3 regions of the Pseudoalteromonas sp. NZS11 genome follow, and region 2 is predicted to be linked to each of the others. Evidence: predicted binding sites of a transcription regulator. Region 2 holds the regulator's gene; each other region holds the start of a gene.
What was found. Region 2 encodes sigma-54, which starts transcription at its own class of promoters, with help from an activator protein. Its sites were predicted from a motif close to GTTGGCACGNNNNTNGNNT; they were not measured.
Positions count from the first base shown of each region.

Region 1: I6E82_RS19080 (EF-hand domain-containing protein) is a predicted target of sigma-54. The motif match lies at 1,815-1,833, and genes of this name have one in related genera.
Region 3: I6E82_RS12750 (DUF2726 domain-containing protein) is a predicted target of sigma-54. The motif match lies at 2,327-2,345, and genes of this name have one in related genera.

Region 1 covers NZ_JADYWP010000015.1:10,482-14,617, reverse strand. Annotated here, with positions in the region: gene I6E82_RS19090 (TrkH family potassium uptake protein) at 1-746, shown strand, start outside; gene I6E82_RS19085 (flagellar brake domain-containing protein) at 791-1,450, shown strand; gene I6E82_RS19080 (EF-hand domain-containing protein) at 1,914-2,126, shown strand; gene I6E82_RS19075 (calmodulin) at 2,266-2,478, shown strand; gene I6E82_RS19070 (EF-hand domain-containing protein) at 2,556-2,771, shown strand; gene trkA (Trk system potassium transporter TrkA) at 2,853-4,136, opposite strand, start outside.
Region 2 covers NZ_JADYWP010000001.1:290,018-294,153, forward strand. Annotated here, with positions in the region: gene rapZ (RNase adapter RapZ) at 1-505, opposite strand, end outside; gene ptsN (PTS IIA-like nitrogen regulatory protein PtsN) at 524-976, opposite strand; gene hpf (ribosome hibernation promoting factor) at 981-1,268, opposite strand; gene I6E82_RS01250 (RNA polymerase factor sigma-54) at 1,294-2,793, opposite strand; gene lptB (LPS export ABC transporter ATP-binding protein) at 2,863-3,588, opposite strand; gene lptA (lipopolysaccharide transport periplasmic protein LptA) at 3,585-4,130, opposite strand; gene lptC (LPS export ABC transporter periplasmic protein LptC) at 4,120-4,136, opposite strand, start outside.
Region 3 covers NZ_JADYWP010000005.1:153,837-157,972, forward strand. Annotated here, with positions in the region: gene arcB (aerobic respiration two-component sensor histidine kinase ArcB) at 1-1,115, opposite strand, end outside; gene folE2 (GTP cyclohydrolase FolE2) at 1,348-2,268, shown strand; gene I6E82_RS12750 (DUF2726 domain-containing protein) at 2,385-2,981, shown strand; gene mtnN (5'-methylthioadenosine/S-adenosylhomocysteine nucleosidase) at 3,104-3,811, shown strand; gene I6E82_RS12760 (cobalamin biosynthesis protein CobD/CbiB) at 3,812-4,136, shown strand, end outside.

The sequences.
Region 1 (4,136 bases), on a different contig from region 2:
CTGTAATTAACTTTATTTGTGTGTTCTTTTTAATTATTGCCGCTGTTAACTTCTCCCTGCATTACGCCGCAGTGGCCAGTCGTAACATACAAGTTTATATTCGAGACCCTGAGTTTAAGGTGTTTTTGTGTATTCAATTAGCGCTGGTGGTTATTTGTTTTACCGTACTTTCCTCTAATGAAATATTTGCTAATGGCGATGAAACCCTCGATCAGGCGTTATTTCAGGCTGTTTCTATGAGTACAACAGCAGGCTTTGCTACTGATAACTTTTCAACATGGCCTTTGTTTTTACCTATTTTACTTATATTTTCGAGCTTTATTGGTGGCTGTGCAGGCTCTACTGGTGGTGGTATGAAAGTAGTGCGCGTGTTCTTACTTTACTTGCAGGGTGTGCGTGAGCTTAATCGTTTGGTGCACCCACGGGCTATATATTCAATCAAGCTGGGTCGAAAGGCGTTGCCAGACAAAGTAGTAGAAGCCGTGTGGGGATTTTTCTCTGCATATGCGTTGGTGTTTATTATTATTATGTTAGCGCTTATGGGCACGGGTATGGATAACATAACTGCGTTCTCAGCCACTGCGGCTTGTTTAAATAACTTAGGTCCAGGTCTGGGGGATGTAGCGTCGCATTATGGCGCTATAACCGATGGTGCTAAATGGTTACTGACCATTGCAATGGTGTTTGGTCGGCTAGAAATATTTACGTTACTAGTACTATTTACGCCTACATTTTGGCGTGGATAAACGAGCGGCTTAAGTTTTAAATTACGAACTATTGGGAAAGGGATATGCCAACAAATTTAGAAAAGCTAAAGCATATAAGTGTAGGCAGCTTAGTCGACCTAGAAATATTAACACCTACAAGCAGTAAGCGTGTTAAAACTGAATTAGTTGGTTTACTCGATAAACAGTTTATTATTTTAAATTATCCCAATGCAAAGCGTTTACCTGTGGCGAGTGACTATTTACGTGATGGCGTAATGGTTGTTGTAAGAGCGCTTATTGAAGGCAGTGGCGGGCAAGTTATTGCGTTTCGCCAGCAAATTATGTCGGTAGCCTCTCATCCCGCTAAACTCGTGTTTATAAACTTTCCAAAGCAAGTGCAGTTATTTGCGCTACGCTCACAAACACGCATACCTACCTTATTACCTGCAAAGCTAAAGCTAAGTGACGATAGGGTACTTGAAGGCCTTATTAAAGACATTTCACTCACTGGTGTAATGTTTGATATTAGAGACGATCAGCAAGTTGAAAGTATTAAAGATATGCAATGCACTGTCGTACTTAATAGCAGTGATAAAGATTTTGAAGGTGAAATTTGCAGTGTTAAAGAGCATGCTGCCGGTGTGCACTGTGGAATTAAGCTACTAGCAAGCGAGGATGAAATGAAAGCCTTCATGAAAGAGCATTTTATAGACCCTTCTGCGCTTGAGCCTAGCGTTGAATAAATAGGTTTTCGCTTATTTGCAACAAAAAGGCATTTTACGTCAGTATTTATAAAATGTTTTTTTCTCTTTCATAATTAAAATTATTATTTAAATAAAACAACTGATTACGTATTATTTTTTACAGCTTATTTTTTGTTATTAAAGCTTCCTCGTTAAAATTTATCTCAATTATTCTTTAAAATCCCTCCTTTAAAACCGTACATTTAAAAATGTATCTTTTTATATAAACATAACTATATGTTTTTAATGACTTTAATGTCATCTCTTTAAAACGTGTTGCTAAAGGGCAACAATAACTATTTTAAAAACGCCTTCTTGTTGTACGTTTTATATTTAACTTATTGAAAATTAATAGCTTTTAAATGTTGGCATCTAAGTTGTAATAGTCTAAGTGTACTGAACGAAATCGTGATTCAAAGTGAAATACTTAATCGCACACACATAAATTTGAAGGATACATATTATGAAAAGCATTAATAAAACTTTAGCACTTATCGCTATTGCATCTTCTTCAGCCGCTTTTGCTGCAACAGATTTTGACACACTGGATGTAGACGGCAGTGGCACAATTAGCCAAGCAGAAGCATCAGTAGATGCAAAGCTAATGAGCATGTTTTCTGAGCTTGATACTGACCAAAATGGTGAGTTATCAAAAGAAGAATTTTCAGAAGCTTAATTAAAAAGTATTTATCCTGAGTTGCCAAAGACACCTAAGTAGGCAAGGGAGCTTACGAAAGAGGATAACAAGGAAGTGAAAAATTACGTTTTAAGTTAAACGAAGCAATTTTTTTGATAGAACATTGAAGGATTAAGTTATGAAACATTTAAATAAAGCATTAGCACTTATAGTACTAGCATCTTCTTCCGCTGCATTTGCAGCATCAGACTTTGACAGCCTTGATATCGATGGTAGCGGCACAATTAGCCCAAGCGAAGCGGCAGTCGATACTGATTTAATGGCTGAATTTATTGAGCTAGATACCGACGGTAGCGGCGAGCTTTCTAAAGAAGAATTCGCTAATTACTAATTAATCTTTTCAGATTAAACATTTTTCACAGTCAGGGATCTTTGAAAAGGACTTCCCATATTACTAGGAATATTATTATGAAAACATTAAATACAACACTTGCAGTTATCGTTTTAGCATCTTCATCAGCAGCATATGCCGCAGTAGATTTTGCCTCTTTTGATGCAGACGGTAACGGTGCTATTACAATGGAAGAAGCAAAGGTTAACCCTCAGCTTGTAAAGATTTTTGATGATTTGGATACTGATGGTAATGGTGAAATCTCTAAAGAAGAGTTTTCAAAAGTACAGTAATCAATATTTAAGCATACTCCATTAAAGCCGCCTTAGTCAGCGGCTTTTTTGTGTATTAAATTAACTAATTAGAGTAACTAGTTAAAGGAATATAGCACTTACTTGGAATAGTTTTTCTACAACGGTAATGTGTTTTTTGTCGATTAAAAACATGATGACATGATCGCCCGACATAATAATTGTATCATCGTGAGCTATCAACACATCGTCATTACGTACTATTGCCCCAATGGTTGTACCTGCAGGAAGTTTTATGTCGGCAATCGCACGACCAACCACTTTAGATGTGTTTTCATCACCATGAGCAACCGCTTCAATGGCTTCTGCTGCGCCTTTACGCAGTGAATACACGTTAACAATATCACCACGGCGTACGTGCGTTAATAACGCTGATATAGTTGCTTGTTGTGGCGATATGGCAATATCTATTTCGCCGCCTTGTACCAAATCAACGTAAGCTCCACGTTGAATAAGTACCATGGTTTTTTGTGCGCCCATACGTTTTGCAAGCATGGCCGACATAATGTTTGCTTCATCGTCGTTGGTTACGGCAATAAATACATCGACTTGTTCAATATGCTCTTCTGAGAGCAGTTCTTGATCAGATGCGTCACCACAAAAAACGACCGTGTTATCGAGCATTTCTGAGAGTTGCTCGGCACGTTCTTTACTGCGTTCAATTAGTTTAACGGTGTGGTTTTTTTCAAGTGAGCGGGCAAGGCCTGCCCCAATGTTACCGCCACCAGCTATCATAATTTTTTTGTACGAACGCTCAAGTTTTTGTAGCTCGTTCATTACTGCGCGTATATGTTTTGTAGCGGCAATAAAGAATACTTCGTCATCGGCTTCAATAACGGTGGTACCCAATGGTTTGATTGCTTTACCTTGACGATAAATAGCGGCAACACGAGTTTCTACATTAGGAATATGTTCTTTAAGTGCAGATAACGCATAACCTACTAATAAACCCCCATAGTAAGCTTTTACGGCTACTAACGAGAGCATGCCATCAGCAAACTGCAATACTTGCAGAGCACCAGGGTAGTCAATTAGACGGCGAATATACTTAGTGACCAGTGCTTCGGGAGCAATGTAATGATCGATTGGTAAATCATCGTTTTGAAATAGTTTTTCGCGGTATTTTAAATATTGCTCTGAGCGAATGCGGGCAATTTTAGTGGGCGTTTTAAAAATACTGTACGCCACTTGGCATGCAACCATGTTCACTTCATCTGAACTGGTTACCGCTATAATCATATCGGCATCTTCAGCGCCTGCACGGCGTAATACATCAGGGTGCGCGCTGTGGCCCATAACCCCTTGTAAGTCGTACTTATCTTGAAGTTCACGTAATCGGTTACCGTC
Region 2 (4,136 bases):
AACCAAACGATTCAAACGTGACAATCAGTTGCTTATCTTTTTTACCTAAAATCTTTTCACGAATAGATTCAGCAAGTTGATGAACGCTTAAATCAGTTGTATCTATCATAAAGTCGGCGCGGGTGATTAATACATCAAGTAATTCTTTTTCTTTTTTGATGGCTAAATCAAGAGGCAACGAGTCAATTGATAGTGGGTGTAATCTACGAGTTTCAGAAAAACGTTTGATCAATGTTTGATCGTCGCTATCTAAATAAAATAACGTAGGTTTTGCAAAGCCAGGCAAGTATTCAAGAATATCGTTAAATTCATCTTGTTGTTTAGGGATGTTACGCACATCAATGCTAACAGCAATTTTATCATAGCTATCAGACACACTGCGAACTAATGAAGGAAGCAAGTTAACTGGAATATTATCTACGCAATAATAACCTAAATCTTCTACAACGCGTAAAGCAACCGACTTTCCAGAACCAGAACGGCCGCTTATGATAATTAACTCCATTTAACACCCTTTATAAAACTATGATTGATTGACAATAACTTGGTAAAGCTCAGCATCTGATTTTGCACTGCGTAACTGTTTACAAAAATCTTTGTTGTTTAGTTTATCAGCAATGGTTGCTAGAGTCTTTAAGTGCTGCTGGTTATCGCCATCTGGTACGATGAGTGCGACGAAAATATCAACAGGGCGATTATCGATTGCATCAAAATTTATTGGAGTTTCGCTAACGAGTACTAAAGCCAAAGGCTCTTCTGCACCGCTCATTCTTCCATGAGGAATGGCAATGCCACGCCCTATACCTGTACTACCCAATTTTTCTCTGCTCATTAAAGCATTAAGAATATCTTGTTGCGGTAAATACGGAAGTTTGTCGTGAGCAAGTTCGCTAATGAACTCTAAAATTCTTTTTTTGCTATTAAAAAGGACCGCAGCTTTGCTGCAGTCCTGGCATATAAGTGAGCTTAATTTCATCATATTAGTGTCGAGCAAGCTTCTCTTTGTGTTTAATTACTTGTCGATCGAGCTTGTCGATCAACGAGTCAATGGCGGCATACATATCTTGATGTTCTGTAGAGGCAAATAATTCAGCACCGCTTACGTGTATGGTGGCTTCTGCTTTTTGATTTAATTTTTCTACATCGAGAATGACATGAACATTATTAATATGATCAGAGTGTCTTTCTAGCTTCGCAAATTTGGTATTAATATAGTCTCTTAGTGAATCGGTTAATTCTACGTGACGACCAGTTAAGTTTAGTTGCATAAGCATTACCCTCTTTTTTTGCGTCTTAAATCAAACTTTTACGTTGATTTGACGGTGGAATAGCCAGAGATTCGCGGTATTTTGCGATTGTACGTCTCGCTACTTTAATTCCTTGCTCAGCCAATATATCCGCTATTTTGCTATCACTCAATGGTTTTGCTGAGTTTTCTGCTGCGATTAATTTTCGGATAAGCGCACGGATTGCTGTAGATGAACATTCACCACCGTTTTCGGTGCTTACATGGCTTGAGAAAAAATATTTAAGCTCAAATATACCACGGGGTGTGTGCATATACTTTTGGGTTGTTACGCGCGAAATTGTTGATTCGTGCATTTCTACCATTTCAGCAACATCATTTAAAACCATTGGTTTCATGGCTTCAGGACCGTGTTCAAAAAAGCCTTGTTGTTGCTTAACAATACAATTTGTTACTTTTAATAGCGTGTCGTTTCTACTTTCTAAGCTTTTAATAAACCATTTAGCTTCTTGTAAATGCGAGCGAATAAACTGGCTGTCACCACTGGATTTTACAGTGCGAGACATTGCCGCGTATTGGCTATTAACACGAATTTTAGGCATGCTATCTGGGTTTAACTCAACAACCCAGCGGCCTTTAATTTTTTTAACTGACACATCAGGAATAACATACTCAGATTCTTCTCTTACAATAGTATCTGCAGGTTTAGGGCTAAGAGTATGTATTAATGTCATTACTTCTTTAAGCTCTTCTTCTTTGAGCTTAGTTTTCTTCATTAATGTACGATAGTCACGAGCAGCTAATAAATCAATATGCTCGGTTAAAATCATTTTTGTTTCATTAATGTAAGGTGTTTCTTTATCAAACTGGTTAAGCTGAATACACAAACACTCTTGTAAACTACGTGCAGCAATACCAACAGGATCAAACAGTTGGATGCGTTTTAATACAGCTTCAATTTCATCAAGTTCGACTTCGTTATCATCTTCGTTTTCTTGATTAAAGCTTTCTAAAATCTCTTCGCAGCTTAGTGTTAAAATACCTGAATCATCGACGGCTTCTACAATAGCAATAGCAATAGCTTCGTCTGTAGGGCTAAATGGCGTTAGTTGTAACTGCCACATTAAATACTCATGGAGCGTTTCAGTAGAGGCACCTTGGTATATTGATTCGTCTTCAGGCATCGGACCCGATGATGCTGCTGGGGCGGCACTCATGTACTCATCCCAACTAACATCCATAGCCATGTCGTCACTTAGCGTGTCTTTTGCAAGTGCTTCACCACTATCTTGTTCATATTCGCTTGGAGCATCATCGGCAGATGCGCTAACAGTTATGTCATCTGTATCTGCTTTTTGCTCGTTTTTACCTGCAGCGTCTTCGGAATAGTCTGCTTCTTCAACCTCTAATAGCGGGTTGCTGTCGAGAGCTTCTTGTATTTCTTGCTGGAGATCCAATGTACTGAGTTGCAACAAACGAATAGCTTGTTGCAACTGTGGAGTCATTGTAAGTTGCTGGCCCATGCGCAGCTGTAGTGATTGCCTCATGTATCTCTAACAATCCTTTTATGTTGTTATAATTAATACTAGCAGATGCTTAAAGACATGGCGTAAATGTTACAGCCTAAATTGCTCGCCTAAGTAAACATCGCGTACTGTTTTATCATTTAATACGTGTTCTGGAGTACCTGATGCAATCAGCTCCCCATGAGAAACAATGTAGGCTTTTTCACAAACATCAAGGGTTTCTCTTACGTTATGATCGGTAATTAATACACCAATCCCACGATTTTTAAGATGTTCTATTATTTTCTTTATATCTAATACCGAAATCGGGTCAACACCTGCAAATGGTTCATCCAGTAATATAAATTTAGGATCTGCTGCCAGCGCACGTGCTATTTCAACACGACGACGTTCGCCACCCGACAATGCCATACCTTGGCTATCACGAATGTGTTGTATGCTAAATTCATCTAATAATTTATCGAGAGTGTCTTCTCTAGCTTGTTTATTTAACTCTTTGCGCGTTTCTAAAATGGCCATTAAGTTTTGATAAACAGTCAGCTTTCTGAATATTGAAGACTCTTGCGGTAAGTAGCCAATGCCTAATCTAGCACGACTATGCATAGGTAAAAGAGTAATATCGTTATCGTCTATCGATATTTTACCTTTGTCGCTAGGTACAAGTCCTACTATCATATAAAACGTGGTAGTTTTACCTGCGCCGTTAGGGCCAAGTAAGCCAACAATACTGCCAGCTTTGACTTCAAGACCGACGTTTTTTACAACTTCACGGCCTTTATAGCTCTTTGCTAATAGCTCTGCTTTTAATGTGCTCATGGTTGACCTTTGTCGCTTTTTTTACTTTTTTTAGTCTCGATTGGTACTAAAATTGTGTGAACGCGGTCAGTTGAGTTTTCATCTTTTTCGGCACTGATTAGCTGCTGCTCTATATCGTAGGTAATGCTTTTAGCATTTATTTTTTGTCCCGCTTGCGATACTTGTGCATTACCAACAAGCGTTAAAAAACGCTTAGATACATCATAACGTACTTCGTCAGCACTGGCGCTCATAGTCGTGCCATCTGATTGCTTTTCTTCAAAGTGCGCAGGGCTACCTGTAGCAATTAATAATTGTTTATTATCACCAAGTTCATCGCGTTTATGTACTTCTAAGCGGTCGGCTGTGATACGGCGGTTACCATGAATAATTTCAACGTTTTTCTCAAAAATCCCGACATTAGCTTTTAATTGACCTTCTTGCTTATCGGCGCTTATTGAAATTTGATTTGCAGTCGGTTGCGTGTTTTGCTCTGCAGCACTACTATTAAACGCTAGTATAAGTGTAGGAATAATAAGTGATTTTAATATTTTATTGGTCATAATATA
Region 3 (4,136 bases), on a different contig from region 2:
AGCTCTTTTTGCTCTGCTATTAAGCCTGCAAAATTAACTACATCGTTTATAAAGTCTGACACATTAATAGAATTGGTTGCTATATCGAGCTGATCTCTATCTATTTTATCTAAATCTATAATATCGTTAAAAATATTACCGAGTGTTTCAGCACTCGAAAAAATAGTATTGCCCCAACTACGCTGCTGCTTATTAAGCTCTGTGTCTAATAACATACGCGTTAAACCAACAATGCCATTTAAAGGAGTACGTAGTTCATGGCTCAGCGTAGCAATAAACTTACCTTTGTCTTTATAGGCAGTTTCGAGTGCTTGTGCTGCTTCTTTACGGCTAGTGATATCACGACCAAAGCCCAGTAAACCAATGTAGTCACCGTCATCATTTATAAAAGGTAATTTACGCAGCTCAAACCAACGTGTTTCACCATTTACTTCATAGCCTACATCTATAGTTAGTGCTTTATGGCTTTGCTCTACTTCTTTATCGGTTGCCAAAACTTCAGCTAAAAAATGACTCGGGAATATCTGCTCAACCGTTTTTCCTATTAACTCACTACTTGATTTTCCCATTACCTCTTCAAACATTTTATTACAGCCGGCAAATACACCGTTGTTATCGCGGTAATAAAATAGATCGGGAGATGAATCAACGATTGAGCGTTGCAACATACTTTGTTGGGCAAGTTCTTGTTGTGTTTTTTTACGCTCAGCAATTTCTCGGCGCAGCTCTTCAATAGCGCGATGCTTGGCATGAAATGCCATTTTACGCTCATCAATTTCAATATTTAAACGACTAATGTTGTCTTTTAGGGTTTGGTTTAAGAGCTTCTCCTGCTTGGTTGCGCTATCTAAATAAGCATACGAGGCATCTAATTGACGAATTGAATTAAGTAATACACTTATAATTAAAGGAGAAACTACAGCCGTAAAAAATACCACAGCCAAAATATCAACAAGGTGTAATTCGCCTATCGCAACATAATAAAACATGCTCGATAAAATAAGAGATACAGTTAAAAATAAAGTGTAACAAATAGCTGCGGTTTTAAATTCACCAAATCGCGTTATTGAGCTGGAAAGTACCCGAGCCCAAGGGCTCAAAGAATAATCGGTCATACGTAATTTTATCTCTTAGCTGTGTGCTTAAATATAAAGAAGGCAATGCGCATGTATAAACATACCATTTTCCCAGATTTTAGCATTTTTCTCCTACCACTACCCATGTTGTGCGATAAAAACAGAATTTTTCATGTTTGATTTTGCTCATCTCTTAAACTCATCATTTCAGCAATAAATTATTTAGTGTAAAATGCCCCGCTTTATTATCTCCAAAATACGAGTAGCGCACATGCAAACCAATATGCCAGATATAGCAGACACTGCACCCGCTTTACAAACAGGTAAATTAGACTGGGTTGGCATGGGCGAAATCGAACTGCCATTTATTTTTGAGTCACGAGACTTATCTCCAGTTACAGTAAATGCCAAAGCTCGTGCATTTGTAAATTTGCATAAAGAAGATGCCAAAGGCATTCATATGTCACGTCTATTTTTAGCACTTGACCTGCTTTCGACTGAGCAGCAAGTCAATCCGCAAACAATAGCGCAAGCACTCGATACCTTTATAACTAGCCACGAAGGGCTGAGCGATAAAGCACAAATTGAATTTAAATTTGAATTACCGCTACGCCGTAAATCACTATTAAGTGGTAAAGCAGGCTGGAAAAGCTACCCAGTTGTACTTACCAGTACAATTGAAAATAACATTATTAGCTACGAGCTAACCGTAGATGTTACCTATTCTTCAACATGCCCTTGTTCTGCAGCACTTGCGCGCCAGCTTATACAAAACGCGTTTAACGAAAAGTTTAACCAAGAAACCTTAAGCCAAAAAGATGTGCACGAATGGCTAGGCACTACACAAGGCATAGTTGCTACACCTCACTCGCAGCGCTCTATTGCCAACGTAAAAGTAAAGCTTGATAGCAATATTCAACAATTTGACGTAGTGACTCTAATAAACACCCTCGAAGCTGAACTTAAAACGCCTGTACAAGCGGCAGTAAAACGCGAAGACGAGCAAGAATTTGCCCGTTTAAATGGTCAAAATCTTATGTTTTGTGAAGATGCAGCGCGTAAAATTAAAGCTTTATTAGAAACAGATAATTACAGCGATTACTGGCTACAAATAAACCACTATGAATCACTCCATGCACACGATGCTGTAGCTATTGCGGTTAAAGGTATTGAAGGTGGATACAAAGCTTAATAGCTACATCGTTTTAGCTTTTACAAACAGTTGGTAATTATTTTATAACTCATACTTTTTAGGCACGTAAATTGCTTTATTTGAGCAGTGTCAATTTGTTGTTATGGAGTTACCGTATGGAATTCGCTTTATTATTAATTCTAGTATTAGTTGTCGGGGCTTCTGTTGTTGCGTCAAAATTTAATGACGATGGCGGAAACCCGTATCCTTTTACCCGCAAGCAAACTGTTTTTACGCAGGTTGAAGGCGCTTTTTTAAATCTTCTCGAGCGTGCTGTAGGCGATCAATATAAAATTGTTAGTCGCGTTAAGCTAATTGACGTTATTGACTGTAAGCAAGGTCTTTCTATTAAATCTAAACGTGCTGCTTTAGCTAAAGCTAAAAATAAGCAACTCGACTTTGTATTAATCGATAAAGAAAAACTAACTATTGTTGCGGCCGTTGACCTAGTTAACAATGCCAATAAAGATGGCCACAAAGCTCAACGTGACTGGTTTGTAAACGGTGCACTAGAGTCTGCGGGCATTCCACATATTCGTATGAAAGTTAAATCGGGCTACCGTCCATCAGAAGTACGCGATGCAATTATGTTTAAACTTGGTAAGCCTGCAGCAACACAAACGCAGCGCCCTGTTCGTAATCGCTCACATAAGCCAGCGGTACTTTCACCTTCTCAAGCCAAAGCACAAACAACTGCTTTAGCTGAAATTTAAAAACCAAATTAAATACTCTCCTAAAAAGTATTTAAAGCGAGCTCATAAACAAGCTCGCTTTTTTGTTTTTTATTGCTAACTTCACGTATAATCAAGTGATTCAAACTCAGGAATTAAACATTATGAATGTTGGTATTATTGGCGCAATGGAGCCAGAAGTTAAAATTTTACGTGAAGCGATGCAAAACCCACAAATTTTAACTAAAGCAGGTTTCACTTTTTATACTGGTGAATTGGCTGGTAACACAGTAACACTTGTACAATCTGGTATTGGTAAAGTAGCATCAACAATTGCAACTACCTTACTGATTGATAACTTCAAACCTGATTGCGTAATTAACACAGGCTCTGCCGGTGGATTCGATCCTTCTCTAAGTGTTGGCGACGTAGTAATTTCGTCAGAAGTACGTCATCACGATGTAGATGTTACTGCTTTTGGCTACCAAATTGGCCAAGTACCACAAATGCCAGCAGGCTTTGCAGCTCACCCTAAATTAGTTGAAGCAGCACAACAAACAATCGAACAAATCAGTGATGTTAAAACACTTGTTGGCTTAATTTGTACTGGTGACACATTTATGTGTGACCCTGTGCGTATCGATAAAGCACGCAGTGATTTTCCTACAATGCTTGCCGTTGAAATGGAAGGCGCTTCAATTGCACAAACGTGTTTTACGCTTAACACACCATTTGTTGTAATTCGCTCAATGTCTGATATAGCAGGTAAAGAGTCACCACAATCGTTTGAAGAATACCTAGAAACAGCATCAATCAACTCATCTAAAATGGTTGTCGCACTTTTAGAAAAGCTAACTGCAGTGTCTCTGTAAATGCTTAGCAATATTGTTCAAAACCACTTGGACTTTATTGCCTTCATACTAGCGCTCCTTGCTGAGCGCTTTATTCCCCTTATTAGCTGGTATCATCCTAATACAGCGTTAAATGCTGTTTTTAGTGCTATTGGCAAGCGCATATACAAAAGCAAAGAACCTAAAAGCTATCAATATTTGGCAGCTATACTCGCAAGCACGCTCATTTTAAGTGTCATTCTCATTATTGTAGTGCTACTACTCGAGTTTGCTTTTTACCCTGAATTACTCGCAGGTCTTATTTTATACTTATGCTTAGAAAGTAAGAGTATTGATAAAAAAGCAC